DNA from 3 places in the Streptomyces sp. NPDC059906 genome. Region 3 is predicted to be linked to each of the others. Evidence: riboswitches for the same ligand, from Rfam matches in the RefSeq annotation. Region 3 holds a riboswitch; each other region holds the start of a gene.

Region 1 (10,241 bases), on a different contig from region 3:
CCGCCGGCATCCGGGCGGACGGGAGGCGCGAACCGACTGCGTCCATCAGCGTAAGGGCGCTCGTACTCCTGCGACAGTGAGGATTCAACGGTTGTCTTGATTGTGGAGGGGAGACAGAAACCAGGTGTGTCCCCGTCCGGTCGTCGTGGCTGGTCTGGCCGGATAGTGCCTCGGGGGATCGCCGCCCCATCGGCCAGACTTGTTGCCTCACGACACATGCGCACCGTTGCGGCGGTGACCCGTGCCTGGGGAGGCGCCTGATGACGTCGGACACGAGGCCGGACGAGGGCGGGGCGGCGGCCGCGTCCGGAGGGCAGCGGCCTCCCGGGGACCGCGTCGCACTGCGCGGTGATCTGCGTGCCGCAGTGCCCGACGCCTCCGCGGCCGTGGTGGTCACGGGACTCGTGTTCGCTCTCCTGTGGGCCCGCATGGAGTCGGGTGCTTCGGACACCGTCGCGGTCATGCCCTTCATGGACGATGCCGGCACCTACTGGATGTACTTGCTCAGCCAGGCTTTCGGCTGGTCGGCGCTGCTGTGGGCCTGGGGCACGGTCATGTTGGGCCTGCTGCTGTCGGGTCCGCGCCCCGCCCGGCTGCCGGTCTCGCGGCAGGTACTGGAGCGCTGGCACCGCACCACGAGCCTGACGACGATGGCGCTCATGCTCGCGCACGCGCTGATGTTCGCCGCCGAACTCGTGCGCTACGAGACGAAGGTGGACTGGGCCGAGCGGCTGTGGGTGGGCTTCGCCGACAGCTTCGTGCCCGGCTGGTACGACTCCGGCACCGGCCGGATCGCCATCCCGCTCGGGCAGGGCGCCCTGTACCTCGCGATCCCTCTCGGCCTGCTGTTCTACGTTCGGCACCGCATCGGAGCGAACACCTGGCGACGGCTGCACCGCTTCGTGATCGTCGTCTACGTGCTGAGTGTGTGGCACACCCTGCTGTACGGAACCAACGTCTGGTACGGGGAGTGGCCGCGCACCCTCCTGTGGCTGCTGCAACTTCCAGTCGCCGCGCTGCTGTTGGTGCGTCTGCTGCGACCCGCCCGACGGTCCGAACGGCTGGGGCCGCCGAGGCGGGGCCCGGGCACGGCCCGTCCGGCCTGGTGGGGGCGCGCGGCCGGACGCGTCGTCGCCGGAGCCATCGTCGTCGGGCTGGTCGTCGTGGTGATGTCCGGTCGTGACGGCGGACGGGACCGTCCGGCCCGTCCGCCCGCCACGGCCCCGCACGAGCAGGAGACGGACTGACGGTCGGCGCCGCGTTCCGGGATGGGATGATGGCCGGCGACAAGGCGACGGCGGAACGAGGAAGCCGGTGCGAATCCGGCGCGGTCCCGCCACTGTGATCGGCGAGCGCGTCCCGACAGGCCACTGCCCCGCAACGGGTGGGAAGGCCGGGACGGGCATCGACCCGAGAGCCAGGAGACTCACGCGGTCGCCTCCTCGACGGACCACCGGGGCGGATCTCCCCGGAGAGAGGGACGGCACCCCATGCCCGCAACGCCGACCGGACGAACGCCTGACGACGCGAGGAACGGGGCGGCCACCCGTGGCTCCGTGCCGTGTCGCGTCGTCGTGTGCCGCGACTGCTGCTGCGGCAGCCCCAAAGTGACCGGTGTCGACCATACGGCCCAGGTGGAGCGCCTGCGTGCCGCGGTCCCGGTGCGCGTCTCGGACTGCCTCGACGTCTGCGACCACGCCAACGTCATCGTCGTCCAGCCCTCCGCGGAGGGCCGGGCCGCCGGCGCCCGGCCCGTCTGGCTGGGGCTGGTCAACGACCCGGACGCCACCGAGGACGTCGCCGCCTGGGCACGCGCCGGCGGACCGGGCGTCGCGCCCTGCCCGGACATCCTCGACCTGTACGCCATCACGCCGCCGCGACGGCGTACGGCCCTCTGACCGCACGGAAGGAGAGCCGGAGGGAGGACAGGAACCGTGTACGAAGCCCGTGCCTCGACGGCCTCCGCCGCCGCTGCCCTGCACGACGTGGCGAGCCTCGGCGGCTTCTTCGCCCTGCGGGTCGGCGGACCGGACGACGGCTGGCACCCGCTCACCCACTCCTACGGGGCGGGATTCACCGACCTCGCCGAAGCCGTCGCGCGTCGTCACCGCACGTCGGAGCCGCGCGTCGACGTCTCCATCGCCCAGCTCGGCCACGCCGCCCGGCTCTGGTCACCGGCTCTGGCGTGCGTCGTCCTGCACGGGATCGTGCCCGACCTGGAGGGACTGCGGCGGGCCGACGACGGACCGGCCCTGCGGGTGCCCCGTCCGGCCGGCTGGTACGCCGACCGGCTCGACGGTGGTCCCGTCCGCGCTTTGTACGAGCAGGTGACGGACCATCTGTCGGCACTGGCCGACGGACTCCGCGTCAAGATCGCCCCCCGCCTGCTGGACGGCAACTCGGCGTCGGCCCTCGCCGGTGCGGCACACGCCCTGCTCGCGCTCCGCCCGGCCGTCCGCGAACCCCTCACCGACCTCACGACCGCGCTTCTGGACACCGGACGCCTGGCGGGCACCGGAGTGCTGACCGGCCCCGACCTCGCGTTCCGCCGCCGGAGTTGCTGCCTCTACTACCGCGCGCCCAACGGCTCGAAGTGCGGTGACTGCGGGCTGGCGTGAGGCGTCCGGGAGTGCCCGGGAGCCGTTCCCCGCGGGGCCGGACCCTGGTGTGGCTGAACCCCGGCGGGCACAGCCGGGTGTGCACGTACGACTTCCGGGGGCCCGCGATGGGCCGTCAGATACCGGTGACCTTCGAGGAGTTGCAGACCGAGAGAGGTGGTCACCGCCTGGTTCGGCACACCGTCGGCAGCTTCGAACGCGGGCCTACAAAAGATGGACGCAAACGGCCTTCGCAGGGTCCGTCTGTACGATGCTCGGGCGCCTTGCCTCACGTACTTCGCCAGCAACGGGGTGCCGGATCACCTGCTCGCCAGGTGGGCCGGACACACGAACGTGAAGACGACGAAGAAGTGGTACGTGAAGCCAGACGTGGCGGACCCGCTTCCGGCGGCGGAGGCATGGGGAGGTCTCGCAGGGGGTGTGTGACAGATCGTGACAGATGAAGGTGTGAACCCGTGACAGAAGGCAAGACCGAGACGCTTCAATACCGCTTTGACGGGCCAGAACACCTACCAGTCCTGATCTTGGGCCCGTCTCTCGGTACCACATGGCACATGTGGGACCGCCAGGTGCCCGAACTGACCCAGCAGTGGCGGGTCTTCCGTTTCGACCTGCCCGGACACGGCGGCGCCCCGGCCCGCCCGGCGGGGTCCGTCGCCGAACTCACCACGCGTCTGCTGGCCACCCTCGACGGACTCGGCGTGCAGCGCTTCGGGTACGCCGGGTGCGCCTTCGGCGGCGCCGTCGGGATCGAGCTGGCCCTGCGCCATCCCGAGCGCCTCGCCTCCCTCGCGCTGATCGCCTCCTCTCCCCGCTTCGGCACCGCCGACGAGTTCCGCCAGCGCGGCGTGATCGTGCGCACCAACGGGCTCGACCCCATCGCCCGCAGCTCCCCCGAGCGCTGGTTCACCGGCGGGTACGCGGCCGCCCAGCCCGCGATCACCGAGTGGGCCGTGCAGATGGTGCGGACCACCGACCCCGGCTGCTACATCTCCGCCTGCGAGGCCCTCGCCGCGTTCGACGTGCGCGGTGAACTCGGCCGGGTCGGTGTACCCACCCTGGTCCTCGTCGGCTCCGACGACCAGGTGACCGGCCCCGCCGAGGCCCGCACCCTGGTCGCCGGCATTCCCGACGCCCGCCTCGCGGTCGTCCCCGGCGCCTCCCACCTGGTCCCGGTCGAGCAGCCCGCGGCCGTCACCGACCTGCTGGTGCGGCACTTCACCACCGCCTGGCAGGCCGCCCCCGACGCCACCTCCACCGGGCAGGTCCCCGTCCCGGTGCACCCCACGGCACACCAGGTCCCGGTCCCGGCCGCCGGGATCCCGGCCGCGCCCGCCCAGCCGGTGCCGGCTCCGCCGCCGCAGGCCGCGCCGATCGCCGAGATCGCCCCGGCACCCGTCGTGCCGCCGCAGGCACAGGGGCGGCCCGACCCGTACGACGCGGGGCTCAAGGTGCGCCGTGAGGTCCTCGGGGACGGGCACGTGGACCAGGCGCTCGCGCAGGCGGACGAGTTCTCCGGGGACTTCCAGGAGTTCCTGACCCGCTACGCGTGGGGGGAGATCTGGGACCGGCCGGGCCTCGACCGGCGTTCGCGCAGCTGTGTCACCCTCACCGCCCTCGTCGCCGGCGGCCACCTGGACGAGCTGGCGCCCCACCTCAGGGCCGCCCTGCGCAACGGCCTCACCCCGGGGGAGATCAAGGAAGTGCTGCTCCAGGCGGCCGTCTACTGCGGGGTGCCGGCCGCGAACGGCGCCTTCCGGGTGGCCCAGCAGGTCATCCGCGAGGAGACGACACCACCGGAGTGAGCCCTGCGGGCCGGAGGCGGGCGCGCGGCGGCAGGATGGGGGCATGAAGCTCACCAAGAAGTCGCACGCCTGTGTCCGCCTGGAGCAGGGCGGGCAAACGCTCGTCCTGGACCCGGGCGGGTTCAGCGAGGAGGACGCCGCCCTCGGCGCGGACGCGATCCTCGTCACCCACGAGCACCCGGACCACTTCGACGAGCTGCGGCTGCGCGCCGCCATGGAGGACAACCCGGCCGCGGCGATCTGGACGCTGAGGTCGGTCGCGGAGAAGATCTCGGCGGCCTTCCCGGGCCGCGTCCACACCGTCGGGCACGGCGACACCTTCACCGCCGCCGGTTTCGACGTACAGGTCCACGGCGAGCTGCACGCCGTGATCCACCCGGACCTCCCGCGCGTCACCAACGTCGGCTTCCTCGTGGACGGCGGCAAGGTCTTCCACCCCGGCGACGCCCTCACCGTCCCCGACCACCCGGTCGAGACGCTGATGCTGCCGGTCATGGCCCCGTGGAGCAAGATCTCCGAGGTGATCGACTACGTGCGGGAGGTCGGGCCGCAGCGGGCCTACGACATCCACGACGCGCTCCTCACCGACCTCGCCCGACCGATCTACGACCGCCAGATCGGCGAGCTGGGCGGCTCCGAGCACCTGCGGCTGACCCCCGGCGACTCGGCGCGGCTCTGAGGCTCTGCCCGGGGCGGGACCGCGTTGTCGGTGCCGCCCGGTAGGTTGTGGGACATGCGCATCGCGACCTGGAACGTGAACTCGATCACCGCTCGCCTGCCGAGGCTGCTCGCCTGGCTGGAGAGCAGCGGCACCGACGTGCTGTGCCTCCAGGAGGCCAAGGTCGCCGAGGCGCAGTTCCCCTTCGACGCGTTGCGCGAAGCGGGATACGAGGCGGCGGTCCACGCCACCGGCCGGTGGAACGGGGTGGCGGTGCTCTCCCGCGTGGGCCTGGAGGACGTGGTCAAGGGCCTGCCGGGCGACCCGGGCTACGAGGGGGTCCAGGAGCCCCGCGCGATCTCCGCCACCTGCGGGCCGGCCCGTGTCTGGTCGGTGTACGTGCCCAACGGCCGCGAGGTGGACCACCCGCACTACGCCTACAAGCTCCAGTGGTTCGAGGCGCTGCGCGCCGCCGTCGAGGGCGACGCCGCCGGCGGCCGCCCCTTCGCCGTGATGGGTGACTACAACGTCGCGCCCAAGGACGACGACGTCTACGACCGGGCGGCCTTCGAGGGCGCCACCCACGTCACCCCGGCCGAGCGCGCCGCCCTCGCCTCCCTGCGCGGCGCCGGTCTGTCCGACGTGGTCCCGCGCCCGCTGAAGTACGACCACCCCTTCACGTACTGGGACTACCGCCAGCTCTGCTTCCCCAAGAACCGCGGCATGCGCATCGACCTGGTGTACGGCAACGAGCCCTTCGCCAAGGCGGTCACCGACTCCTACGTCGACCGCGAGGAGCGCAAGGGCAAGGGCGCCTCGGACCATGCGCCGGTCGTGGTGGACCTGGACCTGTAGCCGCACGCACCGCACACGCACCGCACACCCACCCACCGCACACGCACCGCACACACGCCTTCCGCGTGCCCTGTGGTGCACATGGCGGTACGAATGACAGTGTGGAGGTATGAACTTCCCCTTCCTGGGCAAGCGGCGCGAAGACCACCGGGCGCACGACGCGGAGGGCATCGGCGAGCTGCTCGCCGACTGCGATCTGCTGCGCTCGCAGGCGCTGCGGGAGGGGGTCCGGCTCGACGACTCCGCGCTCTCCCTGGAGCAGCTGGACCAGGTGCTCCCGCGCTGGCGCAGCGACGAGGAGATCCAGACCTGGCTCGGCAACGACGCCGGTCTGTACCTCGGCACCGTGATCGTGCGCACCGTGCCCGGTGCCGCCTGGAGCATCCGGTCCGACGGACAGCCGGTCGTCCGGCTCGCCTCCGGCCGGGAGTTCGACGTGGTGGCGAACGGCCATGCGTGGGCGGAGGACGGCGTACCGGAACTCTCCCAGCTCTACGGAGAAGTCGCCGAAGCGTGAAGCCTTGGCCCTGCTTCCGGTGTAAATAGGGGTTATGCCCGAAAGGTGCGTGTCGGTGGCATTGATGATGTTTGTCTCGATACGTTGCAGTGGTCGGAGGGACACGAACGCACGGGGGACCTGCGCGGGGTGCAGTCGGAGATCACTGCTCGCGGACGAGTAGAAGGTCAGCTGCACACCGGCGAGCGACCTCGTCGAGGCGCCGCTCGACGACGTGGCGCTCGCCGGTCCGCTCGGGCTCAGCGGGAAGCGCCGGACGGTGCCGAAGGCAGGTACCGGGGCGCCCGCCAGGCGTCCAGGCGGTGCTCCACCGCCGCACCCAGGGACAGCAGTTCGACGTCCTGGCGGTCACCGGCCATGAGGAGCAGCCCGACCGGCAGTTCACCGACGAACCCGGCGGGCACCGACAGCGACGGGTATCCGGCCACCGCCGCGGGGGTGGAGGACGGGATCACGTCGTTGTCGCCCCGCGCGCAGTCGGTGGTCCACGCGGGCGGGTTCGCCGGGGAGGCGATGGCGTCCAGGTCGTGCGCGGCCATGACCTCGTCGATGGACCGCCGGGACAGGTCCGTCAACTCCGCGCGCATCGCCCGGTACTCCGGATCGGTGGTGGGCGGGGCGGCCAGTGCCTGCTCGAACAGCTCCTGACCGGCGAAGCAGCTCTGCTCCCGCGGATGGGTGCGGTTGAACTCGATCAGCTCGGCCAGGTCCCGCGGCCCGCCCCGGGTGGCGAGGTAGGCGTCGATGTCCCGGTGGAACTCGCTCAGCAGCGCCGGGAACTCGAGTTCGGCCAGCCGCTCCTGGTACGGCAGGCTCACCTCGACGACCTCGGCCCCCGCGGCGGTCAGCCGCTCGGCCGTACGGGTCATGAGGGCGTCCACCTCGGCGCCGAGCGACGGCAGCCGCCACAGGCCGATCCGTTTGCCGCGCAGGCTGCCGGGACGGCCGGCCGCGTCCGCGAGGCTCGGAGCGTCGCCGGAGCGGACGGTGTCACGGCCGCTCAGCACGGAGAGCGTGAGCGCGGTGTCGATCACGTTGCGGGCCATGGGGCCGGCCGTGTCCTGCTCGGCGGAGATCGGTACGACGCCCGACTGGCTGACCACTCCGAGGCTGGGCTTGAGGCCGACCACGCCGTTCATCCCGGCGGGGCACACGATGGAGCCGTCCGTCTCGGTCCCGATCGCCACCTGCGCCAGCGACGCGGCGAGCGCAGCGGCCGAACCCGAGGACGATCCGCAGGGGTTGCGGTCCAGGACGTACGGGTTGTTCGTCTGCCCGCCCACCGCCGACCACCCCGACGTCGGCTTGGCCGCGCGGAAGTTGGCCCACTCGGAGAGGTTGGCCTTGCCCAGTATCACCGCGCCGGCCGCCCGCAGCTTGCCGACCAGGACCGCGTCGGTGTCCGGTGGGCTCCCGGCGAGGGCCAGCGACCCGGCGGTCGTCGGCATGTCACGGGTGTTCACATTGTCCTTGAGCAGGACGGGGATGCCGTCCAGCGGGCCACGGGTCCTGCCGAGGCGGTGTCTGAGGTCGCTGGCGGCCGCCTGGCGCAGGGCCGTCGGGCTGGTGCGCAGTACCGCGTTGATCCTGGGGTCGACGGCCTTGATCCGCCGCAGGTAGGCGAGGGTCAGCCTGAGCGAGGACAGCGATCCCCGGTTCATGCGCGCCTGCAGTTCGGGGATCGTCACCGTGTCCAGGTTCACTCCCTTGACCAGGGTCGACTCGGCGGATCGCGCCGAATCACCGGGCCGGGAATCAGCGGCCTCGGCCCGTTGACCGGGCGCCGCCGCGATGAGGGGGACCACGACCAGGAGTGCGGTCAGGGCCGCCGTGCTTCTCTTCTTCATGGCCGACAGCCCACTACACGGGGCCGTCCGGCACAAGAGGCCCCTCAGCCTTGGTCGTTGACGCGTTCGTTGCCGCGTTCGTGGACGATCCGCCCGTCGAAGACGGTGAGGTCCACGGGCAGGTCGGGGATGTCGTGCGGGTCGGCCGCCCGCAGGTCCCCGCCGAGGACGCACAGGTCGGCGACCTTGCCCGGCTCGATGGTGCCCTTCCAGGATTCGGCGAAGTCCTGCCGGGCGGGGTTGGCCGTGTAGGCGCGCACCGCCGTCTCCAGCGAGACGCGCTGTCCGGGGCCGCTGACCCGGCCGCTGGCCTTGGACTCGCGCAGGAGCATGGCGGCGACACCCCGGCGCCAGTCGGGCGCGGTGATCGGGGCGTCGGAGCCGACGCACACGGCGATGCCCGCCTGTACCGCGGAGCGCACCGGCCACTGGTAGTCCGACCGTTCGCTGCCGACGACGCCGTCCATCAGGTCCGCGATGGTCCACTTGATGGCCGGGTTCATGTTGATGCCGTAGCCGTGCGCGGCCAGCTTGGCGAGGCTGGGCGCGGAGGCGAAGTCGCCGTGGATGACGTAGTGCCGGGCGTCCGGGCGCGGGTGTGCCCGGTGGGCCGCGGCGAAGGCGTCGACCACGGAGTCGATCGCCCGGTCGCCGGTGACGTGCACGCCCAACTGGTACCCGGCCGTGTGGGCGACCCGTATCATCTCGGCGAGTTCGGCCTCCTTCAGTGCGGTGTCGGCCCCGTGCACACACAGGCCGCCGTGGCCGCCGCCCGGGTAGGGTTCGTGCATCCACGCGGTCTCGTTCGGCGGCACCCCGTCGGCGAACCCCTTGACGCCGATCACGGCCAGTCTCCAGTCGTCCACGTCCGCCGGCACGGCGAGCCCCGCCAGTCCGGCCCGCACGTCGGCCGCCGAGCCGCCCATGGGCGCGGGCAGCAGCAGCACCCGGACCCGCGACTCCAGCCGGCCCGCGCGCGCCAGCTCGACGTAGGCCCGCAGCGTCGCCGTGTCCAGGCCGCCGCCGAGGATCTCGGCACCGCCAGGACCGAGCCCCGGCTCGGTGTAGCTGGTGATGCCCAGGGCGTGCAGGGCGGTCACGGCCGTGCGGACGGCCTCCTTGCGCCTGGCCACGTCCGCGGCGGGCACCAGCGCCTGTACCAGGGCCTGCGCCGTCTCCTTGAGGACGCCGGTGGGTTCGCCCGCGGCGTCGGTCTCGATCACCCCGCCGGCGGGAGGCACGGCACCCCGCCCCACTCCGGCGAGTTCGAGTGCCCTGGAATTCACCCACACCATGTGCCCGGAGAAGTCGGTGAGGCAGACCGGGTGGCCGGGGGCGGCGGCGTCCAGGTCGGCGCGGTGCGGGCGGCGGGCCGGGTCGGCCAGGCACTCCGCGAGGTAGCCGACGTCCCACCCGAGACCGGTGATCCACTCCCCGGCGGGTGTGCCGGCCGCGGCCTTCCGTACCGCCTCGGTGACGTCGGCGATCGACTCCACGGCGGGGTGGCCGAGGTCCAGCGCGAACGGCGGCCTGGTCAGGGCCCATGCCGCCGCGTGCAGGTGTGAGTCGTTGATGCCGGGCAGCACGGTGCGCCCGGCCAGGTCGACGACCCGGGTGCCGGGTCCGGCGAGCGCCCTGATCTCGGCGTCGCTTCCCACGGCGAGTATCCGGCCGGCCCGTACGGCGACCGCCTGGGCGACGGAGAACGCGTCGTCGACGGTCAGTACGTCGCCGCCGGTCAGGATGAGGTCCGCTGTCTCCGGCATCGGTGATCCTTCTGGCTGGTGAACGGTGGAGGAAAGAGGAAGAGGAAAGAGGAAGAGGGAAAGAGGTAGGAGGAAGGAGGAGGGCTCAGGACGCGGCGTCGGCAGAGGTGGCGAGGCCGAGTACGCGGCGCAGCCAGGACCGGCGTGCCGCCAGCGCGGCCCGGGTCACCTCGTG
Region 2 (10,241 bases), on a different contig from region 3:
AGCGTTCGCTGATCTGGACCCCCGACGCGAGCCGCGCTCTCGCCCTGCTCGGCAACACTCCGGACGCCTACGGCCAGACGTGGCACCTGCCCGTCGACCCGGACCGCAAGTCCTACGCCCAGCTCATCGAGATCGCCGGCGAGGTCACCGGCCGCAAGATCGGCTACACGGTGCTGCCGATGCTCGCCTTCCGTCTCGGGCGCCGCTTCGTCAAGCCGCTCGACGAAATGTACGAGCTGATCGACCGATACCGCGACGACAACATCTTCGACAGCTCGAAATTCGCCGCCCGCTTTCCCGAATTCCACGTCACGAGCTATCGGGAGGGCGTGGAGCGGATCCTCGTCGGCTGACCCACCGACAGCACCTCCGCCGGTCGGCTGACTCGTGCCGCGATGCCGAACCGGCGCCGGTACTCCGACGGGGTGACGCCCGTGGCGCGCTGGAAGAGTCGGCGGAAGTTCGACACGTCAAGGTAGCCGGCGCTGCGGGAGATCTCGGCGACCGGCTCATTGGTCAGCTCCAGCAACTCGCGTGCCTTCGCGATGCGCGCCGCCCGGGTGTATTCCGTCGCAGTCAGGCCCGTGGCCTCCTTGAACCGGCGCTGGAGGGCGCGCGGTGCATGGCGGCGGTCTGCGCGAGGTGCTCAATGGAGTGGGGCTCGTGGAGGCGGGCATGCAGCTGGGCCTGCACCTCGCGGACGTCGCTGTCGCCGTGCTGGAGCCGGGGCGTGAACTCCTGGTAGAGGGACTGCCGTCGGCGCGGCGGGTCGGCGAGGACGAAGCGTGCCGTGTGCAGCATGACGCTGGGACCGAGCATCCGGTCGACGAGGGTGAGGCCCAGGTCGACCCACGCCAGGATGCCCGCGACCGTCATGATGTCGACGTCGTCGATCACCATGCGTGAGGCGTCCACCCGGACCTTCGGGTATCGGCGCGCCAGCTCCTCGCGCACAGAGTGGTGCCCTGGGACCGGAGTCCGACGAGCCAGTCGGTGAGCTCGCCGACCGACGTCATCAGCTCGGGCACGACGAGGTTCGGCGGGATGATGACGTGGCTGAGCCGATGCGCGAGCTCGGGATGGGTGTCCGAGGTGCAGACCATGACCGGCCCGTCGTCGGCGGCCGGGCGCACCACCGGTCCACGTGACACGAGAGGACTATGTCGCCGCGTCCCGTCTCAAGTTCGGCGCGATGGCGGACGAGTTCCTCCGGCTCTACCCGGCACACACGGACGAAGAGGCGGCGCACGCCCATTGCGCCGCGGTGCGCGACAACGCCAGGATCTCCACCTGGCTGTGGGCGAAGGACTGGGCCCCGCACGCGAAGCGGCCCGTGTACGCGTACTTCTGGACGTACGCCTGCCCGACGGCGGGACAGGGCGCCCGCCGCGCCTCGCACGGCTCCGAGATTGACTTCGTGCTCGGCAATCTCCACCCCGACCGCGCCGAGTGGACCGACGAGGACCGCGTCATCGCCGAGACGATGAGCGGCTACTGGGCCAACTACGTGATCACCGGCGACCCCAACGGACCAGGACTGCCGCACTGGCCCGCGTGGACACCGGACACCCCGGCGGTCATGGAGGTCGGTGCGGGCTTCGGACCGATCCCCCTGGCTGACCCGCCTCGGTTCGACTTCTGGAAGCGCCATTTCCGTACCCAGCATGCTTGGTGACAGGAGACCGTTCATGACACACGACCACCCCACCGCCCGCCCGGCCCGCAATGGCCTCCGGCCCCGGCCCGGAGGGAGCCGACGGCTTCTTGCCGCGGCTTCGGCCGCCGTGATCGTGCCGGCGCTGCTCACCGCCTGCGGCAGCGGCTCCGCCACCACGACCACCTCGGACGGGCTCACCCAGATTACCGTGGGTGGCGGAGGCAGCATCTTCGACACGCCGCTGCACGTCGCCGACGCCCAGGGCTTCTTCAAGAAGCAGGGCCTGAAGACTCCAAAAGACTTCCGCAGATCGCCGTCTCCGCCGACGGCCTGGGCAACCCGCTCGGCCTCGTCGTGAGCAAGGACTTCGCCAAGGACCACGGCCTGACCGCGAAGACTCCCGCCGCACAGGTGGCGAAGGCACTGTCGGGCTCCACCGGCGGCGCCAGCTCGGCCAACACCAGGGCCGAGGCCGGCATCTTTCTGAAGAAGTACGGCGTCGACCCCGACAAGAAGGTCGAGTGGGTCTCGCTGCCGAGCCCGGCCGCCGACAAGGCCGCCATCAACAGCGGCCAGATCGACTGGTTCCTCACCTCCGAACCGATCCCGCTGCAGATCCAGGACGCCGGTGACGGCATCCTGGTCGCCGACCCGGTCAAGGTCCCCCAGTGGGCCGCCGAGCAGGCCGGCTACGGGCAGCTGGTGGTGACGCAGAAGAGCTACGCCGCCGAACACCCCGACATCGTGAGGAAGTTCGTCAAGGCGGTTCAGCAGGCGACTGCGTACATGAGCACCCACCTGAAGGACAGCAACGACGAGACGGTGCTGCAGGCGGCCCAGAAGGCGCTGGAAGGTGTGCCGGACAACGTGGTGGAGGACAGCCTCGAGCAGGTCGAATGGCCCGCGAACGGCTCGATGGACGCCGCGGGCTGGAAGAAGACCACGGCCTTCCTCGACAGCCTGGGAACGCTCCCCGAGGGCGCGAAGGTCACCACCGGCAACTGGACCAACAAGTACCTGCCGTAAGGCGGCCGGCGCGCCGCGCCCGGCCAACCGGAAGGAGCAGACGATGGCGACTGCCACCAGCAGTGCGAAAGACAAGACCGAGGTCAGGAAAGCGCCCCCCACAGGAGACGTCAGGAGCAGTGCTTGGCGGAAGACCGCCCTGGTCGTGGTGCTGCGTATCGCGGTCATCGCCCTGTGCCTGATCCTCTGGCAGGTGATGAGCGGTCCCGTGCTGCCGGAGTACGCCGTCAGCAAGCCCACCGACGTGTCGCACGCCCTGTGGGATCTGCTCGGCTCGTCGACCGGATGGATCGACATCAGGGCGACGGCGATCGAGATCCTGGCGGGCTTCGGGATCGGTGTGGCCGTCGGCACCGTGATGGGCCTGGTGCTGGGCTCGGTCCCGCTCGCGGGCCGGTGCTGGAGCCGCTCATCGCGGCCGTCAACGGCATCCCCAAGATCGCGCTCGCGCCGCTGTTCCTGCTCTTCTTCGGCATCGGTCCCATGTCGAAGATCACGATCGCGGCGGCGGGGGTGTCCTTCGTGGTCTTCTACAACGTCTACCTGGGCCTGCGGCTGAGGGAACGCGAACTCGTGGAGATCGTCCAGGTCATGGGCGGGCGCCGGCATCACGTCCTGAGCTACGTCACGCTCCCCACCTTGGCCGCGCCGTTCTTCGCGGCGCTCAAGACGGGTGGACCACTGGCCATCCTCGGCGTCATCGGCGGTGAGTTCATCGCCTCCACCGAGGGAGTCGGCCACGAGCTGTTCACCGCGGCCACGAACCTCGACGCCCCGACCGAGTTCGCCGGCCTGATCGTCCTGGTGGCGATGACGCTGATCCTCAACGGAGTACTCAGCGCGCTGGACACGCTGGCGCTCAAGCGCCTCGGCCTGGGGGACCGGCGGTCGCGTGGCAAGACCGTGTGAGCCGGGGCCCGCATCGCCCGCGCGGCTGTGGTGGAGCCGGGAGTTCAGCGGGTTCCCGGCCCTGTCGGCCACCGGGTGTTCCCGGGGTGGGGGGTGGCTCCTTCCGGTCCACGAGCATCGCGACCAACTGCTCGTCACCCGCCGCCACGGCGGCCTCAGCCGCCGACCCGCTGCCGCCGGCACCGCACCACGAGCCCGACCGAGCAGCGACGACGCGAGGACCGGGGCGGTGGCCGGGTGACCGGGCGGCGGGTCTCACCGCGGACCGCTCACCGGCCTCACGAGCGTGCTGCGGACACCGAGAAGCGCTTCCGGGTGGATCAGGAGCGGCACAGCTCGTCGCGGACGGCGCGGGCGGCGGCCACCAGGTGTTCGAGCGAGGCCCGGGTCTCGGGCCAGGCGCGGGTCTTCAGGCCGCAGTCGGGGTTGACCCAGAGCCGTTCGGCGGGGATGGCCTTCAGGCCGTCACACAGGAGGTCGGCCATCTCCTCGGCACCGGGCACGCGGGGGGAGTGGATGTCCCACACGCCGGGTCCCGCCTCGCGCGGGTAGCCGTGGACGGCGAGTTCGCGGGCGACCTGCATCTGGGAGCGGGCCGCCTCCAGGCTGATGACGTCGGCGTCGAGGTCGTCGATGGCCCGTACGATGTCGCCGAACTCGGCATAGCACATGTGGGTGTGGATCTGGGTCTGCGGACGGACGCCGGAGGTGGTGAGCCGGAAGGCTTCGGTGGCCCAGGCCAGGTATCCGGCCCGGTCGGCGGTGCGCAGGGGCAGCGTCTCACGCAGGGCGGGTTCGTCCACCTGGATGACGGACGTGCCCGCGGCCTCCAGGTCGTTCACCTCCTCGCGCAGGGCGAGCGCGACCTGGCGGGCGGTGTCGCCGAGGGGCTGGTCGTCACGGACGAAGGACCAGGCGAGCATGGTGACGGGGCCGGTGAGCATGCCCTTGACCGGGCGGCCGGTGAGGGACTGGGCGTACGTGGTCCAGCGCACGGTCATCGGGTCCGGACGGGAGATGTCGCCGGCCAGGATCGGCGGGCGGACGTAGCGGGTGCCGTAGGACTGGACCCAGCCGTGCCGGGTGGCGAGGTAGCCGGTGAGCTGTTCGGCGAAGTACTGGACCATGTCGTTGCGTTCGGGTTCGCCGTGCACCAGGACGTCGAGGCCGGTCTGCTCCTGGAAGGAGATCACCTCCTGGATCTCCGCCCTGATCCGCTCCTCGTAGCCGGCCGTGTCGATCCGCCCGGCGCGCAGATCGGCGCGCGCGGTGCGCAGTTCGCCGGTCTGCGGGAAGGAACCGATCGTGGTCGTCGGCAGCAACGGCAGGCGGAGGTGCGAGCGCTGCGCCGCGGCGCGCTCCGCGTAGGGCTGGGAACGTCGCGCGTCGGCCCCGGAGACCGCGGCGGCACGGGCGCGGACGGCGGGATCGCGCGTGATGGGGGAGTTGGCGCGGGAGGCGAGGTCGGCACGGTTGGCCGCCAGGTCGGCGGCGATGGCGTCGGTGCCCTGGGCGAGGCCCCTGGCGAGGGTGACGACCTCGGCGGTCTTCTGCCTGGCGAAGGCGAGCCAGCGCAGGATCTGCGGTTCGATGTCCCGTTCGGCGGCGGTGTCCAGGGGGACGTGCAGCAGGGAGCAGGAGGCGGACACGTCGACGCGGTCGGCCAGGCCCAGCAGGGTGCCGAGGGTGGACAGGGAACGGACGAGATCGTTGACCCAGATGTTGCGGCCGTTCACGACACCGGCGACCAGCCGTTTTCCTGGCAGCCCGCCGACGGCGGCCAGCGCGTCGAGGTTGGCGGCGCTCCCGGTGAAGTCCAGGGCGAGCCCTTCGACCGGGGCCTTGGCCAGCATCGGCAGCGCATCGCCGAGCCGGTCGAAGTACGAGGCGACCAGGAGCTTCGGACGGTCGGCGAGAGTGCCGAGGTCACGGTAGGCGCGCTCGGCGGCGTTCAGCTCGGCCGCGGTGCGGTCCTGGACGAGGGCGGGCTCGTCCAGCTGGACCCACTCCGCGCCCGCCGCCCGCAGGTCGGCCAGCACCTCGGCGTACACGGGCAGCAACCGGTCCAGCAGGGTGAGCGGGTCGAAGTCCGCCGGCCCGCCCGGGGCGGGCTTGGCCAGCAGAAGGTAGGTGACGGGGCCGACGAGAACGGGCCGGGCGGTGAGGCCGAGGGCGAGGGCCTCCCTCAGTTCGTCGACCTGCTTGGCGGAGTCGGCGGTGAACGCGGTGTCCGGGCTCAGTTCCGGGACGAGGTAGTGGTAGTTGGTGTCGAACCACTTGGTCATCTCCAGCGGTGCCACCTCCTGGGTGCCGCGTGCCATGGCGAAGTAGCCGCCGAGCGCGTCGTCCGCCACGGCGGAGCGGTGACGCTCGGGAATCGCGCCGACCATCACGGTGGTGTCGAGCACATGGTCGTAGTACGAGAAGTCACCGGTCGGCACCTCGTCGATGCCCGCGTCGGCCAACTGCCGCCAGTTCGTCCGGCGCAGTTCGGCGGCCGTGGCGCGCAGGGCGTCGGCGGTGACGCGGCCCTTCCAGTAGCCCTCGACGGCCTGCTTCAGTTCCCGGTTTTGCCCCTGGCGGGGGTAGCCGTACACGGTGGCCCGTGCTGCCGCGGCTGCGGACTTCGTGGTCACGGAGATCTCCTTCACGAGATGAATCCCTGAGATCCCGGCGACGGGACGAGAACGCGAAGGAGTGACACACCGGGCGGGACCGACGCTGCGCAGTAGGGCAGACACATCCGCCTGGTATGTACGCCGACCCGCCCTCGAGGTCACCGGGATGTCCGCGCACGAACGGTTCGCGCGCGGGCAGTTGGCAGGTCTTCGGACTCGCGGGCACGTCCTCACCGTTCGAGGACACCTACTGGCCGTCGCTTCCCGGGCCCGGTACCTCGGACCCAGTGCGTATGACGGCGGTCGTTCCCGCTCACCGCTGCGGGGCAGTCCCGGATTCCCACCGGGTTCCCTCTTGCGACGCCCCGTCCGGCTGACGGGGCGAACCAGCTGCTGTGGGCAGCCTACGGGCAGTTCGCGCGTCAGGAACGCGGACGTCCGCAATGCGGGCGTGACCCGTGTCACGCGCCCGGCCGCGGCGGGCCGAACGCGCGGCGACGCCGGTTCAGTCCGCCACGATCGCCTGGAGGGCGCGGCCGTAGTGGCGGGCCACTGTGTCGGTGTCGGCCGAGGCGAGGGGTTCGAGATGCGCCACGTAGCGCATCATGGCGAGCCCGATGAGCTGCGTGGCGACCATGCTCGTCCGGAGCGTCGCGTCCTCGCCCGTGATCACCCCGCCGAGTGCGCGCGCCAGGATGCCGGTCGCGGTCTCACGGAGCTGGGCGGCCGCGGCACGGTGGATGGCGGCCGAGCGCACCATGGTCATGAGTGCCGGGCGTGACGACACGTCGTCCCACACCGACAGGTGGGCGCGCACCATGCGTTCCCCGATCCCGTCCAGTCCGCCCCGCGCCGCGGCGGTGATGGCCTCCTCGATCTTCCCCGGCAGTTCCAGCGCCTGGAGGAACAGGTTCTCCTTCGTGCCGTAGAAGTGGTGCACCAGCGACTGGTCCACCTCCGCCGTCTCCGCGATGCGGCGCAGGCTGGTCGCGTCGAAACCGCGCTCGGCGAAGCAGACCCGTGCCGCGCCGAGGATCGCCTCCCGCGTACGGGTCTCCCCGGGACGCCTGCCCCCGGCGTGCTTGGTCGCCCGACCGGCACCAGTCACCTCACGCGTATCGCTGACGCTCTCCATGGCCCCATCATGCCCGCTCCGAACGCCGCGTCCGAAAACTCATCACATGATGAACTCATTGTCTGATGAGTTATATAGTGACGTCGTCGGTGTCACCGAGCCTTCGTACTTCGTCCGCTGTTTCGCCCCGTCTGCCAGGGCGGGGCGGAGCACCTCTACGGAACGGTTGCCATGTCTGCCAATCTCGACGCCTCCACCACCTCACAGCCGAGTGGCGACACCCCGGAAGCCGGACCGCCCGGTGGCCGGGGGCTCGTGGCGAAACTCGCCGCCATCGTCGTCGGCCTGACCGCCGCGATCACCCTCATGCTGTGCGCCTTCGGTCTGCCGTCCGCCAACGGCGGCCCCCACCACGCCCCGCTCGGTGTCACGGGCCCGGAGTCCGCGGTGGCCGCCGTGCAGCAGCAGCTCCCCGGCGACGACTGGGAGGTCACGGCGTACGACGACGCCCGTGCCCTGGTCCGTGCCGTCGAGGAGCGCGACGCCGTGGGCGGCCTCGCCTTCGGCGACGACGGCCTGACCGTCTACACGGCGACGGCGGGCGGCCAGATGATCAGCAACGCGATCAGCGGGCTCGGTACCGCGCTTGCCGGTCAGCAGCACGTCTCCGCGACCGTCCACGACGTGGTGCCCTTCCCGAAGGACGACCCGCGGGGCGCCGGTCTCGCCTCCGCCGCGCTGCCGATGATCTTCGGTGGCATGCTGCCCGCCATCGCCCTGCTCCAGTTCTTCCCCGGCCACGCCAATCTGCGGATCCGTCTCGCCGGGGTCGTCGCCTTCGCCCTGGCCGGTGGAGCCGCCGTGACCGCCGTCCTCCAGTTCGGTATCGGCACCCTCGACGGCGACTACTGGGTCACATCCCTCGGTCTCGGGCTGGGCATGGCCGCGCTCGCCGTCCCGTTCCTCGGGCTGGAGTCGCTGCTCGGATACGCCGGGTTCGGTGCGGGCTCCGTCGTGATGATGTTCCTCGGCAACCCGCTCTCCGGCCTCACCACCGGCCCGTACTGGTTGCCCGACGGCTGGTCCACGCTCGGTCAGCTCCTGCCGCCCGGCGCCTCCGGCAGCCTGCTGCGCGCCAACGCCTTCTACGACGGGACCGGCGCGGGCGGCCCGGCGCTCGTCCTGGGCCTGTGGACCCTCGCCGGTGTCGCCCTCATGCTCGCCGCGGACCGTCGTCGCAACGCGAGGACCGGCAGGGAGGCCGGCGACACCCCGGCGGTGTGAGGGGGGCACGCTCCTGAGTGACCTGAGCGGTGCCTGCCTACTCAGGTGCCGGTGACGGCGTCCACCCGGGAGCGGTGGGCGCGGATCTCCGTGTGGTGGTCCGCGGCCCAGGCGATCAGCCGCATGGCGATCTCGTGCAGGCCGCGGCCCAGCGGGGCGAGGGCGTACTCCACACGCGGCGGAACCTCGGCGTAGGCGGTGCGCGTGATCAGACCGTCCTCGACGAGCTGGCGCAGCGTGTGGGTGAGCATGCGCTGGGAGATGCCGGGGATCCGGCGCTGCAGGTCGGTGTAGCGCAGCGGGCCGTCGTCCAGGACGACGACGATCAGCATGCTCCACTTGTCGCCGACCCGGTCCAGCACCTGCCGGATGAAGGGCATGTGCTCGGCGGGGATGCTCGCACACGGCCCGGTCGCGGCCGCCATCTCCGTATCGGCGCTGTCCGGCATGGCACCCATTCCTCTCCGTCGCGCACACCCGTGTGCCTTTTGTAACGACCTCCATACTGGCGCATCATGGCGCTACGAACAAAACGTAGGAATTGGAGGTCAGGCCGTGAAGGCAGAAATCTGGGCCGAGGTCACCTCCCCCTGCGGACGACCTGCTCGGGCTCTTTGAACCGCTGGGCCCGGACCGTGACCCGACGCGTCGGACACGCACCGAGCGCCGCTACCGGCGCCCAGAGCGGCGGCGCGCCGCTCGCCGTGCTCCGTACCGCCTGGGACGAAGCCCACCCCGTCACCCCACCCCGGTCTCCTCGAAAGGCGCAACCACCATGTCGTACCTGCTGCACATCGACTCCTCCTCGCTCGGCGAGGCCTCCGTCTCCCGCCGGGTCGCCCGGTCCTTCCGCGACCGGTGGCAGGGCCCGGTCGTCCACCGCGACCTCGCGGCCTCGCCGGTGCCGCACCTGACGGCGGCGGGCGTCACCGCCCGCGACACGGACCCGGCCCGGCACACCCCCGAGCAGGCCAAGGCCCAGGCACTGCAGGACGAGCTGATCGAGGAGTTCCTCGGCGCCGGCGCGTACCTGTTCACGGTGCCGTTGTACAACCTGTCCATGCCGTCGGCGTTCAAGGCGTGGCTGGACCAGATCCTCGTCACGGACCGTACCTTCACCCACACCGGCGCCTCCCCGGCCGCGGGCCGCCCCGCCCTGCTGATATCCGCCCGCGGCGGCAGCTATGCCCCGGGCGCTCCGCGGGAGGGCCTGGACTACCTGGTGCCCACGCTGGAAACCGTCCTGGGCCACGAGGACCTCCTCGGCCTGGACGTCGCCACCGTGACGCCCGAGCTGACCATGGCCGCCCACGTCCCGGCCCTCACCTCGCTCCTTCCCCTGCACGAGGCGTCCATGACGGCCGCCCACGACCAGGCCCGCACCCTCGCCACGACCTTCGCCGCACGGGCCGCCTGACCGCCACCCGAGCCCGTGCACGGCATACTCTGCGGATGAGCCCTCGCACTTCCCCGGTCAGCCCGCCGATCACGATACGGAGGGCCGTCGCGCGGGATGCCAAGCGGCTCACTCGGCTCGTGCGCGGCTCAGGTGCCTACGCGGGCCAGTACGCGGCCGCGGTCGCGGGCTACCGGGTCGGGCCCGTCTACATCGAGGCCCACCGCGTCTTCGCGGCCGTCGGCGCCGACGGCCAGGGAGGCCGGGTCCTCGGGT
Region 3 (10,241 bases):
TCGTGGCCGTGCTGCTGCTCCGGCAGATCCGGCACGTCCTCCTCGACCATCCGGACAGCCGCCCCGGGGTGGTCATCTCGCTGCTGATCGTGCTGTCGGTGCACGTCTTCTCGGCGACGTACTACGCCCTGGCCAAGGCGCCGGGCCAGTTCAGCGGGCTGCACACCCGGATCGACGCGCTGTACTTCACCGTGGTGACGCTGGCCACCGTCGGGTACGGGGACATCACCCCGCGGGGCCAGGCCGCGCGGGTCGTGACCATCCTGCAGATCACGTACAGCTTCGTCTTCCTCACCGCCGCCGCCACCGCGCTGACCACCCGCATGCGGGACATGGTGGCCCGGCGGCCCCAGCGCGGCCGCTCGCGCTGACGGCGGCGGTTTCACGTCCCGTCCCGGACGGGGTTTGAAACTGCCGCCGCGTCACCTTCTAGCCTCGGTCGCACACCGAGGAGGAGCCCCATGACGTACGCGACCGACGGCACCCGGCGCATCGGCGAACTCGCGCGGGAGACCGGGCTGAGCATCCGCACCCTGCGCTACTACGACCGGCTCGGTCTGCTCACCCCGTCCGCCCGCACCGAGGGCGGCCACCGCTGCTACGACGCCGACGACGTCCGGCGCCTGCACCGCGTGCTGGCGCTGCGCAGCTTCGGGCTCCCCCTGGCGCAGATCCGCGCGCTGCTGGACGCCGAGCCGGACCACGATCCGGCGGAGCTGATCCGGCGGCAGCTCGGCGTCGTCGAGGAGCGGCTGCGGCAGACGGCCGAGCTGCGGATCCGGCTGCTCGGCGTGCTGGACGCGCTGGACGCCTCGGCCGACGGCTCGACCGAGACCTATCTGAACGTGATCGAGGAGATGACCGCCATGGAACGTCCCCTGACGCCGGAAGAAGTCGCCCGCCTGAGCGAGGCGCGCCGCCGCTGGGCCGAGTCGCTCGGCGAGGAGGAGTTGCGTGCCCTGCACCACAGGCGCGCGGAGATCTTCGCCACGCTGGGCGAGGACGAGCGGCGGCGGCTGACGGAGCGGCGGCGCCGGGCGTTTGCGCAGCCCTGAGGCGTGTGCGGCGGTCCGGCGGGGCGGGTGCCGGGCCCGAGGCCTGCTTGTGCCCACCCCCGTGGGAGCACTACTGTCGCCACGCCTTGGTGAACGGGAAATCCGGTGTGATGCCGGTGCGGCCCTCGCCACTGTGAATCGGGAAAGTCCGGCTCCGGCCCTCACGGGCAGCCACTGGATCGCTTGCGATCCGGGAAGGCGGAGCACGGGCGGTGGTACCCGTAAGCCAGGAGACCGGCCAAGGCGCGTCGTCCATCCACGAGGTGCTGGAGAGGGTCTGCTGAGCCATGCACATAGCCGAGGGCTTTCTGCCACCGGCGCACGCGATCGCCTGGGGTGTCGCGTCCGCGCCGTTCGTCGTCCACGGAGTCCGGTCACTCACCCGTGAGGTCAGGGAGCACCCGGAGAGCACGCTGCTCCTCGGCGCCTCCGGAGCCTTCACGTTCGTGCTGTCGGCCCTGAAACTGCCGTCCGTCACCGGGAGTTGTTCGCACCCGACCGGCACCGGGCTGGGCGCCATCCTGTTCCGGCCGCCGATCATGGCGGTCCTGGGGACCATCACCCTGCTCTTCCAGGCGCTGCTGCTCGCCCACGGCGGGCTGACCACGCTCGGCGCCAACGTCTTCTCGATGGCGATCGTCGGTCCCTGGGCCGGGTACGGGGTCTACAGACTGCTGCGCCGCTTCGACGTGCCGCTCATGGTCACCGTGTTCTTCGGCGCGTTCGTCGCCGACCTGTCCACCTACTGCGTCACCAGCGTGCAGCTGGCGCTGGCCTTCCCGGACCCGAGCAGCGGATTCCTGGGCGCGCTCGGCAAGTTCGGGTCCATCTTCGCGGTGACCCAGATCCCGCTCGCGGTGAGCGAGGGCCTGCTCACGGTGATCGTGATGCGGCTGCTCGTGCAGTCCAGCAAGGGCGAACTGACCCGGCTGGGCGTGCTGCTGACCCGGTCCGGGAAGACCACGTCCGACGAGCCGGAGGCGGTGGCCCGATGACCCGCAACGCGAAGATCAACGCTCTGCTGCTGCTCGCCGTGGCCGCGCTCGCGGCGCTGCCGCTGGTGCTGGGGCTCGGCGACCACAAGGAGGAGCCGTTCGCCGGTGCCGACGCGGAGGCCGAGACGGCGATCACCGAGATCGAGCCGGACTACGAGCCGTGGTTCTCGCCGCTGTACGAACCGCCGTCCGGGGAGATCGAGTCGGCGCTGTTCGCGGTGCAGGCCGCGCTCGGCGCGGGGGTGCTGGCGTACTACTTCGGTCTGCGCCGGGGGCGGCGGCAGGGCGAGGAGCGGACGGCGGCGGCGCTGCGGGACGCCCCCGCGGGCGACTGAGTGCTGCCGATCGACGCGGCGGCGCACAGCAGCCGCTGGCGCCGCCGTCATCCCGTGGACAAGGCGGTGCTTGGTCTCGGCCTGACCGTGCTCGCGATCTCGCTGCCGCCCTGGCCGGGTGCGGCGCTGGTGCTGGTGGCGGCGCTGACGGTACTGCTGGGCCCGGCGGGCGTGCCGGGGCGGCGGCTGTGGCGGGCCTACCGGGTGCCGCTGGGATTCTGTGTGACGGGCGCGCTGCCGCTGCTGGTGCAGGTCGGGGGTCCCGACGGGTTCCTGTCGGCGGCCGACGGCGGCGCGGCGCGCGCCGGTGAGCTGCTGCTGCGCACCTCGGCGGCCTCGCTGGGGGTGCTGCTGTTCGCGTTCACCACGCCGATGTCGGACCTGTTGCCGCGCCTGGTGCGGGCCGGGGTGCCCGCGCCGGTGGTGGACGTGGCGCTGGTGACGTACCGGATGAGTTTCCTGCTGCTGGACTCCGTACGCCGGATCCGTCAGGCGCAGGCGGCGCGGCTCGGCCACACCACCCGGGCCGCGACCTGGCGTTCGCTCGGCGGGCTCGGCGCCACCGCGTTCGTGCGGGCCTTCGACCGGGCGGCGCGGCTCCAGTCGGGGCTCGCCGGGCGCGGTTACGACGGCACCCTGCGCGTACTGGTGCCCGAGGCGCGCGTCTCGGTGCCGTTCACGGCGGCGAGCGTCGCGCTCCTTGCGGCGCTGGCCGGCCTCACCCTCGTACTGGAAGGACCCCTGTCGTGAGCGAACCGGTGCGGTCACCCGAACCGACCCCGGACCTGGTCGCCCTGCGGGGCGCGTCGTTCGCGTACGAGGAGGGCCCGGACGTGCTGACGGGCCTGGACTTCGCGGTGCGCGAGGGGCGCGCGCTGGCGCTGCTGGGCCGCAACGGCAGCGGCAAGACCACGCTGATGCGGCTGCTCAGCGGCGGACTGAGGCCGCGCGCGGGGGCGTTGACGGTCGACGGGGAGCCGGTGACGTACGACCGCAGGGGGCTGACCCGGCTGCGGACCACCGTGCAGTTGGTGGTCCAGGACCCGGACGACCAGCTCTTCGCGGCCTCGGTCGGCCAGGACGTGTCCTTCGGTCCGCTGAACCTCGGACTGCCCGACGCGGAGGTCAGGACCCGGGTCGCGGAGGCACTCGCCGCGCTGGACATCGCGGCGCTGGCCGAGCGGCCCACGCACCTGCTGTCGTACGGGCAGCGCAAGCGGACCGCGATCGCGGGGGCGGTCGCGATGCGGCCCCGGGTGCTGATCCTCGACGAGCCGACCGCCGGGCTCGACCCGGACGGGCAGGAGCGGCTGCTCGCCACCCTGGACGGGCTGCGCGCGGGCGGCACCACCGTGGTGATGGCCACCCACGACGTCGACCTCGCCCTGCGCTGGTCCGACGACGCCGCCCTGCTCACCCCGGACGGTGTGCGCACCGGCCCGGCCGCCCCGACGCTGGCCCGCACCGAGCTGCTGCGGCAGGCCGGGCTGCGGCTCCCCTGGGGCGTCGCGGCGACCGGACTGCTGCGGGCGCGGGGGCTGCTCGCGGACTCGGCGTCGGGCCCGCGTACGGCGGAGGAGCTGGCGGCGCTGGCCGAGTGACGGGGGCTGCCCGGGGTCAGCTCGCCGAGCCGCTGTACTCCGGTTCCCGGGCTTCCTCCGCCTGCTGGGCGGCGCGGGCGCGGCGGCCGGGCAGGACGGCGAGGACGATCAGGGTGCCGGCCGCCATGATGACGCCGCCGACGAGGCTGGTCGTGGCGACGCCGTGGGCGAAGGCCCGGTTCACGGCGTCGGCGAGGGCCTGCGCCTGCTCGGGTCCGGCGGCCGGGTTGGTGGCGAGCCGCTCGGCGACGGCGAGTCCGCCGCCCACCGAGTCCTGGGCGGTGTCCAGTGCGGCGGCCGGGAGCCGGTCGCCCACCAGGCCGGCCAGTTCGTCCCGATAGGAGGTGCCGAGCAGGGAGCCCAGGACGGCGATGCCCAGCGAACCGCCCAGCTCCAGCGCGGTGTCGTTGGCGCCGCCGCCGACGCCCAGTTCGCTCTCCGGGAAGGAGCCCATGATGGTGTCGGTGGCCGGGGAGACGCTGAGGCCGATGGCGAGACCGAGCAGCAGCATCGGGGCGAGGAAGTCGGCGTAGGTGGAGCCCTGGTCGATCAGGACGAGCAGGAAGACACCGACCGTGCCGATCGCCATGCCGGAGCCGACCGTGACCCGCACGCCCAGCTTCGGGGTCAGCCGCCCGGTCGCCGCCGCGCCGACGAACACGGCCCCGGCCAGCGGCAGCAGCCGTACGCCGGTCTCCAGCGCGCCGTAGCCGAGCACGAACTGCAGGAACTGCGTGGCGTAGTAGATGGCGCCGTAGGTGCCGAAGAAGAAGAACAGCACCGCGAGCATCGAGCCGCTGAAGGGCCGCAGCAGGAACCTGCGCACGTCCAGCATGGGGTGCGGATGGCGCAGCTCCCAGGCCACGAAGGCGATCAGACCGGCCCCGGCGACGACGGCCGCGGCAACCGGCCCGGCGCCCCAGCCGAAGTGCGGGCCCTCGATGGTCGCGTAGACCAGGCTGCCGACGGAGACGATGGAGAGCAGCCCGCCGACGTAGTCGACGCGACCCGCGCCGGCCGCCCTGGACGGCGGTACGAGGATCAGCGCGCCGACGACGGCGAGGACCGCGACGGGGACGTTGACCAGGAAGGTCGACCCCCAGGCGTGGTCCTCCAGAAGCCACCCGGCGACCAGCGGCCCGACCGCGATGGCGAGTCCCGAGGTGGCGGTCCAGGCCGTGATGGCACGGGCCCGCTCCCCCTTCGGAAAGACCGCGACCAGCAGGGACAGCGTAGCCGGCATGACGACGGCGGCACCGACGCCCATGACCGCCCGGGCCGCGACGACCAGCCCCGTCTCGTGCACCAGGCTGCCCATCACCGAACCGCCCGCGAAGATCACCAGACCGGTGACCAGGGCGCCGCGCCGGCTGTACTTGTCGCCGATCGCGCCGAGCACCAGCATCAGCGCGGCGTACGGGACGGCGTAGCCGTCGATGACCCACTGCAGGTCGCTGCTGCTCAGGCCCAGGTCGGTGGTCATGTCCGGGGCGGCCACGATCAGGGACGTGTTGGCCATGACGACGATCAGCAGACTCAGGCAGAGCACCAGCAGAGCCCACCAGCGCCGGGCGTAGGGCCCCGGCATCTTCTCGACGGGGGTGGTGGCCAGTAGGGGCATGGGGGCTCCGGAGACAAGCGAGGGCGAGTTAATTGCCCATGGGCGAGCAGACAAGAGCAGCGTAGTTTGTTGCACATGGACGTGCAAATAAGGTGCCTCGACGTCCGGTGAGCACGACGCTGCGCGGGTTGCAGCAGACACAGGCGACGCTCGTGCGCAGGCTGAGCGACTGCATGGGGCGCTCGCGCCGGGAGCCGGCCCTACTGCATCATGGGGCAACCTCGCCGTCGGCGAATTGACTACTCAGCCTCCTTGAAGCACTGCGAGTAGAGAGTCACGTCAATCAGGGGCGTGTTGCCGTCGAGGCCCTTGAGCCATCTGGCCTCGAGCTGACTGTGCGTCCTTTGGTGGACGGCCCGAATTTCAGGATTCTTGTCCCGACTGCCGTCGTCGCCTTCCTTCACGATTTCCCAACCGTCACCGGGAAGCGAACGCTTCAGATTGGCGAATCCCTCACCGAGTTCACTGTTGTCAATTCCATACATGGACCAGGGGTGCCTCACCCAGACACCCTTGCTGCCATCTTCGGCACAGGAGGAGGTGTACGCCCCGGGCTCTGTCACTTTTCCCTTCACTTTGAGCATGTCCAACACTCGACTGGAGAGTGACGACACCTCGTCTTCCACTGCGGACGACGCGCGAGAGGGGAGAGGCTTGCCGTTTTCCTTGTCCATTGAGCACCCTGCAATGAGAAGAAGTAGTGATGTCACGGATGCAGTAACCATCCAGCCTCGCTGCACACCGAGCCACCTATTCCAGCTTGACATCTCCATACCTTGTTGACCGACTTTACGTAGCGGTCCCAGGAGCCGTACACCTCCTGCTGAGCACCGACGGTCAGGCATCCCCCGTCGCCTCGGCGACGTGATTGATCTGCATATGTGCCGGACCACCACGCGTGGCCACATCCGTCTTCAGCTGTTCCCACTCGTCCCACGCCATGCGCGTGTCCTCCCCCTTGCACAGGCATTGCCTGAGGAAAATTGCGGTTCCCCGCGGTAGTCGATGAGGCTGCCTCGACGAACCCTATGGATCGGGCGCGCTGCCTCACGTCCGCGTGATCACTCAAACCGCCCCTGAGTATCCGTACCTAGTGCCCTGCGCCACCAGGACGTCTCCGGCCAAAGATCCGGCACGGACCGTGCGAAGCCGGGCGGCGCGACGTCGCTGCCGCGGGTTGTGCGGTCGGGCAGAAGCCGCAGACTCGTCCCGAGGGATCGCGGGGTCTACTCGGCCCCGACGGGCCTTCCGGGCGTCGCCCGGCCCACGTCCTCGACCACGGTCCGGGCCCGGTGCTCCGGTACGCCGGCCGCGATGAGGGTGGCGACCGTGGCTCGGGTGCCGTCGTCCTTCAGGGCGCCTTCGTTGACCTGCTCCAGCAAGGCGACGATCATCGCCTCAAGCCCGGCGCTCAGCGCGGCGGGCGGCAGGTGGGCCGGGAAGGAGCCGTCGTGCCGGCCGCGCTCCAGGATGGCGGTGACCTCGGCGCGGGCCGGGGCCAGGATCTCGGCCACGCGCTCCACGCCCAGGTCGTGCCGGGCCAGGGCCAGCAGCATGCGGTAGCGGTCGCCCACGGACCACATCAGCAGCGTGAAGTGGGCGAGCGCCCGGTCGGCCGGTTCGTCCGGTCCCGCCGCATCGGCCATCGCGCCGCGCAGCACCTCGGACGCCTCCTCGGCGAGGGCCTCGAGCAGCGCCGCGCGCCCCGGGAAGTGGCCGAAGAGGGTCCGCCGTACGACACCGGCGGCGCGGGCCAGCTCCTCCAGCGTGGTGTCCGGGTCCCGCCCCAGCTCCCGGCGGGCGGTGGCCAGGATGCGCGCCCGGTTCGACCGCGCGTTGCGGCGCTGCGGCTCACGGGCGACGGGCTTGGTCACGGGAACCTCGGGGCGGTACGGCGTGCGGGTGCGGGGTGTCCATTCTGGCACGGAGGGTCTGGGACGGAGGGCGCGAGGGCCGACCGCGCCCGCCCTCTCTGCCGTCCCGGCGAGGGGGGCAGGGAGGGCGGGCACGCCCTGCGTCACTCCAATCCGTCGCCCGGCGTCACTCCAGTCCGTTGTCCAGCGCGGTCATGAGGCGGCCGTCGGCCGTGTCACCGGACATCTCCCAGACGAAGCCGCCCAGCAGGCCCTTGGACTTGACCCAGTCGGTCTTCTTCCCGATCGACCAGGTGTCGTCGAAGGACCACCACTGGCCGCCCGGACCGGTGTAGCCGAAGGTGGACACCGACTCCTCGTCGTGGTGGACGGTCATGGACGGGTAGCTGCTGATCAGGTTGCTGTAGCCGCGGACCCCGGCCTCGGCGGGGAACTGGCCGGGTGCCGCGCCGTTCGCGTCCTGCCACTCACCGGCGACGCCGCCCTCGGTGACGCCCTGCCAGCCGCGCCCGTAGAAGGGGAAGCCGACCGTCAGTTTGCGCGGGTTGACGCCGGCGTCGAGATACGTCTGGATCGCGTTCTCGATGCTGAAGTGGAAGGGGTAGGGGTCCTCCGCGTCGGTGTAGAGGTTGGAGGCGTGCCCGGTGCGGTTGGGCTCCCAGGAGTTGTCGCTGCCCGAGCCGTGGAAGTCGTACCCCTGGACGTTGGCGTAGTCGAGGGAGTCGAAGATCCTGGTCAGGTCCCAGCCTGCCTCGATCTTCGCCGGGTCGGCCGGGGTGAACGCGGTGAGCAGCTTGTGCTCGCCGCCGAGCGCGTCGAGCTGCTTGCGGAACTCGGCGAGCAGGGCGGTCAGGTTGTCCTTGTCCTGGGCGCCGTAGTGGTTGCCCGGGTGGCCCTCGGAGCCCGGCCACTCCCAGTCGATGTCGATGCCGTCGAAGATGCCGGCCCCCGTGCCCGGTCCGCCCGCGCCGTTGTAGACGGGCAGGTTGCCCTTGATCCACACGTCGATGCAGGACTCGACGAACTTCTGCCGGGACTCGGGCGTGGCGGCGGCGTCCGAGAAGAACTTGGAGTACGTCCAGCCGCCGAGCGACACGACGACCTTGAGGTGCGGGTACTTGGCCTTGAGCTTCTTGAGCTGGTTGAGGTTGCCGCGCAGCTTGCCCCAGCCGTCGTCGGCGACCCCGTCGACGGACTGGGCGGCGGACATGGGCCGCGCGTAGTCGGCGTCCGCGTCACCGGCGCCGGTGCCCTCGTCCGGGTCCTGCGGGTTGCCGGAGGTGCCCTTGGTGACGCCCGCCTGGCAGGTGAGGTTGGTCGGGTCGAGGTTCTCGAACGCGTAGTTGATGACGTCCAGTTGCTTGGCGGCGCCGGAGGTGTCGAGGTTCTTCACGAAGTACTGGCGTCCGTAGATGCCCCACTGCACGAAGTACCCGACCTTGAGCTGCTTGCCCTCGCCGGCCACGTCGTCGGTGGTCACCTGCACGGCCGCGGAGGGCGCCGAGGAGTTGTCGGCGGTGTCCCGGGCCTTGACGGTGAAGGTGTAGGCGGTGGCCGGGGAGAGGCCGTCCACCGTCGTCGTGGTGGTGTCCGCGCCGACCGTCTTTGCCAGAGTGTCGCCGCGGTAGACGTCGTAGGCGGCCACGGCCACGTTGTCGGTGGACTTGGCCCAGGCCAGGCCTACGGTGGTGGCCGTCTTGCCGGTGGCGCGCGGGTTGCCCGGCGCGGTCGGCGGCGTCGGGTCGGTCGCCGGGTCCACCGTCTCGACGGTGAGCGGTTCACTGGCCGGTCCGACGTTGCCGCGCTTGTCGGTGGCCCGGACGGTGAAGGTGTAACTCGTCGCCGGGGTCAGGTCGGTGACGGTCGCGGAGGTGCCGCTGGTGGTGGCGACCGTCTCGGTGCCCTGCACCACCTCGTAGGAGGTGACGGGGTGGTCACCGGGCTCGGCCGCGGCCCAGCTCAAGGCCACCGTGTGCGCGGTGACCGCGGTCGCCTCCGGCGTGCCGGGGGCGGCCGGCGGCACGTCGGGGGTGCCGTCGCACTTGTCGCCGTTGACGGTGCAGCCGGTCGGGGTGCCGACCGGGCCGGTCGCCGAGAACTGGTAGCTGTAGGGCTCGGTGGTGCCGCCCGCCGGGACCCTGCCGTTGTAGTAGGCGTTCTCGACGGTCACGTGCCGGCCGGAGACCGTGGCTTCGCCGTAGAGGTGCCCGCTCACGGACACGCCCGGTGGCAGGTCGAACTCCAGGGTCCAGCCGTCGGAGGCAGCCGTGCCGTTGTTGTGGACGACGTATTTGCCCGTCCATCCGGACCCGTTGCTCTGGGAGGTGAAGGTCGCCGTCAGCGTTCCGGCCGCCTGGGCGGGTGCCGCGAGCGCGGTGAGCGCCGCGAGCGGCAGCAGCAACGCGGTCACCAGTGCGGCGATCCGCGCTCTGATCCTGTTCGGTGGTCTGCGCCTGTGGAACATGGCTCTCCCTGTGGTGGTGGGGTGGTACAGGGGTGAGGTGAACCGTGCGCGCGTGAGGGAGTCGAGCGCCCACAACGTAGAAGGTCTGGACCAATGCGTCAACCGTGCGCTCGGGGCTTGCCCGCGCACTGGTCCCGGTAGCCGAAGCTGTCCGAGATCCACTTCTTCCAGTCGGACTCGGACATGTTGTAGGTGATCCGCTCGCACAGAGCGCCCGCCGGGTCCCGGAACGTGTGCCAGACCCGGGCCGTCTTGTCGGCCCCCAGGGAGATGAGACGACCGCCGTCCCGGCTGAA

The links. A riboswitch is a leader RNA that binds a small molecule or an ion and turns the genes downstream of it on or off. The one in region 3 is predicted to bind cobalamin.
Region 1: another riboswitch for cobalamin. It lies ahead of ACFV9J_RS17830 ((2Fe-2S) ferredoxin domain-containing protein); the one in region 3 lies ahead of ACFV9J_RS28900 (energy-coupling factor ABC transporter permease).
Region 2: another riboswitch for cobalamin. It lies ahead of metE (5-methyltetrahydropteroyltriglutamate--homocysteine S-methyltransferase); the one in region 3 lies ahead of ACFV9J_RS28900 (energy-coupling factor ABC transporter permease).

What each region holds. Positions count from the first base shown of each region.
Region 1 is NZ_JBHWKU010000010.1:133,905-144,145, reverse strand. It holds gene ACFV9J_RS17835 (ferric reductase-like transmembrane domain-containing protein) at 261-1,247, shown strand; cobalamin riboswitch at 1,302-1,428, shown strand; gene ACFV9J_RS17830 ((2Fe-2S) ferredoxin domain-containing protein) at 1,491-1,898, shown strand; gene ACFV9J_RS17825 ((2Fe-2S)-binding protein) at 1,935-2,618, shown strand; gene ACFV9J_RS17820 (alpha/beta fold hydrolase) at 3,173-4,423, shown strand; gene ACFV9J_RS17815 (MBL fold metallo-hydrolase) at 4,467-5,102, shown strand; gene ACFV9J_RS17810 (exodeoxyribonuclease III) at 5,157-5,936, shown strand; gene ACFV9J_RS17805 (DUF6278 family protein) at 6,046-6,453, shown strand; gene ACFV9J_RS17800 (amidase family protein) at 6,693-8,300, opposite strand; gene ACFV9J_RS17795 (amidohydrolase) at 8,345-10,066, opposite strand; gene ACFV9J_RS17790 (alpha/beta hydrolase) at 10,152-10,241, opposite strand, start outside.
Region 2 is NZ_JBHWKU010000003.1:16,604-26,844, reverse strand. It holds gene ACFV9J_RS05500 (NAD-dependent epimerase/dehydratase family protein) at 1-353, shown strand, start outside; gene ACFV9J_RS05495 (helix-turn-helix domain-containing protein) at 317-580, opposite strand; gene ACFV9J_RS05490 (hypothetical protein) at 577-900, opposite strand; gene ACFV9J_RS05485 (hypothetical protein) at 894-1,151, opposite strand; gene ACFV9J_RS05480 (carboxylesterase family protein) at 1,145-1,675, shown strand; gene ACFV9J_RS05475 (hypothetical protein) at 1,689-2,015, shown strand; gene ACFV9J_RS05470 (ABC transporter substrate-binding protein) at 2,012-2,683, shown strand; gene ACFV9J_RS05465 (ABC transporter permease) at 3,080-3,592, shown strand; gene metE (5-methyltetrahydropteroyltriglutamate--homocysteine S-methyltransferase) at 3,913-6,228, opposite strand; cobalamin riboswitch at 6,394-6,616, opposite strand; gene ACFV9J_RS05455 (TetR family transcriptional regulator) at 6,716-7,345, opposite strand; gene ACFV9J_RS05450 (hypothetical protein) at 7,517-8,569, shown strand; gene ACFV9J_RS05445 (winged helix-turn-helix transcriptional regulator) at 8,611-9,027, opposite strand; gene ACFV9J_RS05440 (FMN-dependent NADH-azoreductase) at 9,345-9,986, shown strand; gene ACFV9J_RS05435 (GNAT family N-acetyltransferase) at 10,022-10,241, shown strand, end outside.
Region 3 is NZ_JBHWKU010000023.1:63,345-73,585, reverse strand. It holds gene ACFV9J_RS28910 (potassium channel family protein) at 1-371, shown strand, start outside; gene ACFV9J_RS28905 (MerR family transcriptional regulator) at 462-1,055, shown strand; cobalamin riboswitch at 1,126-1,313, shown strand; gene ACFV9J_RS28900 (energy-coupling factor ABC transporter permease) at 1,343-2,050, shown strand; gene ACFV9J_RS28895 (energy-coupling factor ABC transporter substrate-binding protein) at 2,047-2,385, shown strand; gene cbiQ (cobalt ECF transporter T component CbiQ) at 2,386-3,135, shown strand; gene ACFV9J_RS28885 (ATP-binding cassette domain-containing protein) at 3,132-3,986, shown strand; gene ACFV9J_RS28880 (MFS transporter) at 4,003-5,607, opposite strand; gene ACFV9J_RS28875 (hypothetical protein) at 5,847-6,281, opposite strand; gene ACFV9J_RS28870 (TetR/AcrR family transcriptional regulator) at 6,834-7,481, opposite strand; gene ACFV9J_RS28865 (glycosyl hydrolase family 18 protein) at 7,648-9,945, opposite strand; gene ACFV9J_RS28860 (TIR domain-containing protein) at 10,044-10,241, opposite strand, start outside.